DNA from 2 places in the Streptomyces sp. NPDC025618 genome. Region 2 is predicted to be linked to the other one. Evidence: predicted binding sites of a transcription regulator. Region 2 holds the regulator's gene; the other holds the start of a gene.

Region 1 (3,411 bases), on a different contig from region 2:
GCCCTCGGCGATCATGTCGACGTACTCGCCGGTCGCGGCGTTCAGACCGTGGCCGACCGTGAGGTTGCGGACCTTCTCCACGACGACGCCGCCCTCGAGACCACCGTTGACGGCGATCTGCTTCAGCGGGGCCTCCAGGGCCAGGCGCACGGCGTTGGCACCGGTGGCCTCGTCGCCCTCGAGCTCGAGCTTCTCGAAGACCGCGGAAGCCTGGAGCAGGGCCACGCCACCACCGGCGACGATGCCCTCCTCGACGGCCGCCTTCGCGTTGCGGACGGCGTCCTCGATGCGGTGCTTGCGCTCCTTGAGCTCGACCTCGGTCGCGGCACCGGCCTTGATGACGGCCACGCCGCCGGCCAGCTTCGCGAGGCGCTCCTGGAGCTTCTCGCGGTCGTAGTCCGAGTCGCTGTTCTCGATCTCGGCGCGGATCTGGTTGACGCGGCCCTGGACCTGGTCGCTGTCACCGGCACCGTCGACGATGGTCGTCTCGTCCTTGGTGATGACGACCTTGCGGGCGCGGCCGAGCAGGTCGAGACCGGCGTTCTCCAGCTTGAGGCCGACCTCCTCGGAGATGACGGTGCCACCGGTGAGGATGGCGATGTCGCCGAGCATGGCCTTGCGGCGGTCACCGAAGCCCGGGGCCTTGACGGCGACGGACTTGAAGGTGCCACGGATCTTGTTGACGACCAGGGTCGACAGGGCCTCGCCCTCGACGTCCTCGGCGATGATCAGCAGCGGCTTGCCGGACTGCATGACCTTCTCGAGGAGCGGCAGCAGGTCCTTGACCGAGCCGATCTTCGAGTTGACGATCAGGATGTACGGGTCGTCCAGGGACGCCTCCATACGCTCCATGTCGGTGGCGAAGTACGCCGAGATGTAGCCCTTGTCGAAGCGCATACCCTCGGTGAGCTCCAGCTCCAGACCGAAGGTCTGGGACTCCTCGACGGTGATGACGCCTTCCTTGCCGACCTTGTCCATCGCCTCGGCGATGAGCTCGCCGATCTGGGTGTCGGCGGCGGAGATGGAGGCGGTGGAGGCGATCTGCTCCTTGGTCTCCACGTCCTTGGCCTGCTCGAGCAGCGCACCGGAGACGGCCTCGACGGCCTTCTCGATGCCGCGCTTGAGGGCCATGGGGTTGGCGCCCGCGGCGACGTTGCGCAGGCCCTCGCGGACCAGCGCCTGGGCCAGGACGGTCGCGGTCGTCGTGCCGTCACCGGCGACGTCGTCCGTCTTCTTCGCGACCTCCTTGACCAGCTCGGCGCCGATCTTCTCGTACGGGTCCTCGAGCTCGATCTCCTTGGCGATGGACACACCATCGTTGGTGATCGTGGGGGCGCCCCACTTCTTCTCGAGGACGACGTTGCGGCCCTTGGGGCCGAGGGTGACCTTGACGGCGTCGGCGAGCTGGTTCATCCCGCGCTCGAGACCGCGCCGTGCCTCCTCGTCGAACGCGATGATCTTGGCCATGTGAAGTGGTCCTCCCAGGACGGGGTGGATTTCTCCGGACCGCGCTGGCGCCCGCGACGGACGGCTCACCGGCCTGGCGGTTCCTTGCCCCACCCGGCTGATGGACCTCACCGACGGTCCAAATCTGTCACTCTCACTCGGAGAGTGCTAACGCCAATGATTAGCACTCGACCCACCAGAGTGCAAGCGATCCGTTCATGAGCGCACCGTTAGTGGCACCGGGGGCACCCCCGGACGAAGTCTGGGGGCGCAAGCGATCCGTTCATGAGCGCACCGTTAGTGGCACCGGGGGCACCCCCGGACGAAGCCCGGGGGCGCAAGCGCCTCCACAGAAGGACGCGCGCGACGGGACACCTCCGGGTACACACGGAACGCGCGCGTGTACGCGCACACGTACACGCGCGAGGGCACACGAAGGGCCCGTACCCCGGTGCGCGGGTACGGGCCCTCCTGCGAGCTGAGTGAGCCGGTGGTCGATGCGCCGAGATCAGACGGCGAGCTTGACCATGTCCGCCTGCGGCCCCTTCTGGCCCTGCGAGATCTCGAACTCCACTCGCTGACCCTCCTCGAGGGTGCGGTAGCCGTCCATCTGGATCGCGCTGTAGTGGACGAATACATCCGCACCACCGTCGACCGCGATGAAGCCGTACCCCTTCTCCGCGTTGAACCACTTGACGGTGCCCTGAGCCATGCCTAACTCCCCTATTACTGGCCCTTGCGCAGGACCGCACTTCGCGGACCCGGGTCAGACCTCACCTCCGGAACTTCTCCCCAGCCGGTGGCAGGGGAAATCCCGATGGTGTGCGCCGGAACGCGTCGACCGCGGCTGAATGTATCTGCACGGATGCCGTCTGCAACAGGTCACTCGGACGAGAATTCCCGGCGCGGCTGATTGCTGAAATGCGGCGAACTCCGGTGGATCCAGGGCAAGTCGGGCCGGGCATAGCGCAAGCAACCCGACAATTCGCGCACACAGTTCGCGCACAACTTGACGGGTTCTCATATGCGTTCGGCACTGACGCCGGAGGGGGATCGCCCCAACTGTATCGCGCTCAACAGACGGAATCGCCCCGTCCGTTTCACGGCCGGGGCGATTCAGGGGGTCTTTCGCAGGGAGCTTGCGTAAAGCTCAGCCGCCGGCGACGGCGGGGATGATCGACACCCCGGCGCCGTCGGGCGTGGGCGTCGAAAGCCCCTGCTCGAAGCGCACGTCGTCGTCATTGACATACACGTTCACGAACCGGCGCAGCTTCCCCGCGTCGTCGAGGACACGGGCGGCGATGCCGGGGTGGTTCTTCTCCAGATCGCCGATCACCTCGGCCAGCGTCGCCCCCTCGGCGGGGACTTCGGCGACACCGCCGGTGTAGGTGCGGAGGATGGTGGGGATGCGAACGGAGATGCTCATGGGGGTCCTGCCTTTCCGGTCTTCCGGTGAATGGTCGGGTGGGGACGTCAGCCGGTGGCGAGCCCGGCGGCGCGGAACGCCTCCAGGGACGGCCGGATGGTCGCGGACGGCCCGGCCGCCACGGCGTCCAGCGTCTTGAGCCCGTCGCCGGTGTTGAGCACGACCGTCGTCAGCGCCGGGTCGAGCACCCCGCGCTCGATGAGCTTGCGGGTGACGCCCACCGTCACCCCGCCCGCGGTCTCCGCGAAGATCCCCTCCGTGCGGGCCAGCAGCCGGATCGCGTCGACGATCTCCGCGTCGTCCACGTCCTCCACGGCACCGCCCGTCCGCCGGGCGATGTCGAGCACATACGGCCCGTCGGCGGGGTTGCCGATCGCGAGGGACTTCGCGATCGTGTCCGGCCTCACCGGCCGCACCACGTCGTGGGCGTCCTTGAACGCGCGGGAGACCGGCGAGCAGCCCGCCGCCTGCGCGCCGAAGATCCGGTACGGCCGGTCCTCGACCAGGCCCAGCGCGATCAGCTCCTTCAGCCCCTTGTC
Region 2 (3,411 bases):
GGATCGCTCCAGCCCATCCGTCGGTACGTACTTCACGCGGCCTACCGCCCGTTGAACGCGTCCTTCAACCGCGAAAACAGCCCCTGCTGCCCCGGCTTACCGTGCCCGCCCGGGGGACCAACCCCCGGACCCCCGGCCCAGCGCCTACCGCCCGTTGAACGCGTCCTTCAACCGCGAGAACAACCCCTGCTGCCCCGGCTTGAACTCGCCCATGGGGCGCTCCTCGCCGCGCAGCTTCGCCAGCTGGCGGAGGAGGTCCTCCTGCTGGGGGTCGAGCTTGTTGGGCGTGATCACCTCGACGTGGACCACGAGGTCGCCACGGCCGCCGCCCCGCAGGTGCGTGACACCGCGCTGGTGCAGCGGGATCGACTGGCCGGACTGCGTGCCCGGGCGGATGTCGATCTCCTCGACGCCGTCCAGGGTCTCCAGCGGCACCTTCGTGCCGAGGGCCGCGGCCGTCATCGGGATGGTGACCGTGCAGTGCAGGTCATCGCCGCGCCGCTGGAAGGTCGGGTGCGCGGTCTCGTGGATCTCCACATAGAGATCGCCGGCGGGGCCGCCGCCGGGGCCGACCTCGCCCTCGCCCGCCAGCTGGATGCGGGTGCCGTTGTCGACACCGGCCGGGATCTTGACCGTCAGGGTGCGGCGCGACCGGACGCGGCCGTCACCGGCGCACTCCGGGCACGGGGTCGGCACCACGGTGCCGAAGCCCTGGCACTGCGGGCAGGGCCGCGATGTCATGACCTGGCCGAGGAAGGACCGGGTGACCTGCGAGACCTCACCGCGGCCGCGGCACATGTCACAGGTCTGCGCGGAGGTGCCGGGGGCCGCGCCCTCGCCGCTGCACGTGGTGCAGACGACGGCGGTGTCGACCTGGATCTCCTTGGTCGTGCCGAACGCGGCCTCGCTGAGGCTGACTTCGAGCCGGATCATGGCGTCCTGGCCACGGCGGGTGCGCGAGCGCGGGCCGCGCTGCGACGCCTGGCCGAAGAAGGCGTCCATGATGTCGGAGAAATTGCCGAAGCCCGCGCCGAAGCCGCCGGCGCCACCCCCGCCGCCGCCGTTCGCGGAGAGCGGGTCGCCGCCGAGGTCGTAGACCTGCTTCTTCTGCGGGTCCGAGAGCACCTCGTAAGCGGCGTTGATCTCCTTGAACCGCTCCTGCGTCTTCGGGTCCGGGTTCACATCCGGGTGCAGCTCACGGGCGAGGCGGCGGAATGCCTTCTTGATCTCGTCCTGCGAGGCATCGCGCCGTACGCCCAGGACCGCGTAGTAGTCCGTGGCCACTTACGACTCCGCCAGGATCTGTCCGACGTAACGTGCCACTGCGCGTACCGCTCCCATCGTTCCGGGGTAGTCCATGCGGGTCGGTCCGACCACGCCGAGTTTGGCGACTGCCTCGTCGCCCGAACCGTAGCCGACGGCGACGACGGATGTGGAGTTCAGGCCCTCGTGAGCATTCTCATGACCGATGCGCACCGTCATGCCCGAGTCCTTGGCCTCGCCGAGCAGCTTGAGCAGCACCACCTGCTCCTCCAACGCCTCCAGCACCGGCCGGATCGTCAGCGGGAAGTCATGCCCGAAGCGGGTGAGATTGGCGGTGCCGCCGATCATCAGCCGCTCCTCGGTCTCCTCGACCAGGGTCTCCAGCAGGGTCGCGAGGACCGTCGAAACGGTTCCTCGGTCCTCCTGCTCGAAGGACTCGGTGAGGTCCTGCACGAGCTGCGGCACATCCGCGAACCGGCGGCCCACGACCCGGCTGTTGAGCCGCGCGCGGAGATCCGCCAGCGAGGTCTCGCCGATCGGCGCCGGGCAGTCGACCATGCGCTGCTCGACCCGGCCGGTGTCCGTGATCAGCACCAGCATCACCCGTGCGGGGGCCAGCGAGAGCAGCTCCACGTGTCGCACGGTCGAGCGGGTCAGCGAGGGATACTGCACCACCGCGACCTGCCGGGTCAGCTGCGCGAGCAGCCGCACCGTGCGGCCCACGACGTCGTCGAGGTCGACGGCGCCGTCGAGGAAATTGTGGATGGCGCGCCGCTCCGGCGTCGACAGGGGCTTGACGCCCGCGAGCTTGTCGACGAAGAGGCGGTAACCCTTGTCGGTCGGGATGCGGCCGGCGCTCGTGTGCGGCTGGGCGATGAAGCCCTCGTCCTCCAGCGCGGCCATGTCGTTGCGCACGGTCGCCGGGGACACGCCGAGGCGGTGCCGCTCGGTGAGGGCCTTGGAGCCGACGGGCTCCTCGGTGCCCACATAGTCCTGGACGATGGCGCGCAACACCTCGAGCCTGCGTTCGCTCAGCACCGCGCACCTCCAGTCCAGCCGTCTTACGGGGTCCTTCCCTGGCACTCCATGGTCACGAGTGCCAGATCCCTTCAGCCAGTGTACGGCCGTGCACCGCGGCGAGGGCAAGAGCGGTCCCGCCGTGCGCCCGCACACACCGCCGCCGCACGCCCGTCGGGCGGGCAACCGTACCGCGCTCCGGCTAGCGTCCGGGTATGGAGAGCCATGAGGGGACAGCCCGTTGGGAGCGGCTCGCGCCAGGGGTCGCGCGCCGCAGAATGCCCGTGTGGGACGCCACGATCGGGGTGATCGCGGGCCCGGCGGCCGTCCTGCTCGTCGACACCGGGGCGACGGTACGCGAGGGCGCGGAGGTCCGGCGGGAGGTGCGGGAGCTCATCGGCCGTGACGTGACACACATCGCTCTGACGCACCCCCACTTCGACCATGTCTTCGGCACGGCGGCGTTCGCCGGGGTGGAGGTGTACGGCGCGGTGGGGCTCGCCGACGTCCTCCTCCGCGAGCGCGAGGAGCTGGCGCGGGACGCCGTGCGGCACGGCGCCGACCCGACGGCCGCCGCGGAGGCCGCGGACCTGCTCGTACGGCCCCGCCACCCGGTCTCCGGCGAGCTCACGCTCGACCTCGGCGACGGGCGGCAGGCGCTGCTGGCCAACGTGGGTCCCGGCCACACGGCGCACGACCTGGCGGTGCTGGTGGCGGGGGCGGACGGGGCGCCGGAGATCGTCTTCTGCGGTGACCTGGTCGAGGAGTCGGGCGATCCGCAGGCGGGCCCGGACGCGCTCCCCCGGCAGTGGCCGGCCGCGCTGGACCGGCTGCTGGCGCTGGGGGGCGCGGACGCGCTGTACGTACCGGGGCACGGTGCCGTGGTGGACGCTGCGTTCGTACGGGAACAACGTGACGCGTTGGCGGCGCGGTTCGGCGTGTCGTGAGGCGGGGGTGAGGTGGGGGGTGAGGTGAGGGGTGAGGTGAGGGGTGAGGTGAGGGGTGAGGTGGGGGGTGAGGTGTGCCGCGACGTCCGGATCTTGATCCACAATGGCGCACATGCGCAGCAGAGGCTGCGTTCTCCCGGGGGAGGACCCCCGGACCCCCGGCCGGGGACGCTTGCCGCTCTCG

The links. Region 2 encodes HrcA, which represses chaperone genes, less so after heat shock. Its sites were predicted from a motif close to TTNGCACTCNGNNNNNCNGAGTGCNAA; they were not measured.
Region 1: the regulator HrcA is predicted to act here: its motif matches at 1,628-1,654, upstream of groL (chaperonin GroEL).

What each region holds. Positions count from the first base shown of each region.
Region 1 covers NZ_JBVHLW010000070.1:8,610-12,020, reverse strand. Annotated here, with positions in the region: gene groL (chaperonin GroEL) at 1-1,467, opposite strand, end outside; gene ACZ4A5_RS30655 (cold-shock protein) at 1,955-2,158, opposite strand; gene ACZ4A5_RS30650 (MoaD/ThiS family protein) at 2,597-2,872, opposite strand; gene thrC (threonine synthase) at 2,920-3,411, opposite strand, start outside.
Region 2 covers NZ_JBVHLW010000002.1:234,579-237,989, forward strand. Annotated here, with positions in the region: gene dnaJ (molecular chaperone DnaJ) at 145-1,284, opposite strand; gene hrcA (heat-inducible transcriptional repressor HrcA) at 1,285-2,301, opposite strand; gene ACZ4A5_RS03305 (MBL fold metallo-hydrolase) at 2,496-3,227, shown strand.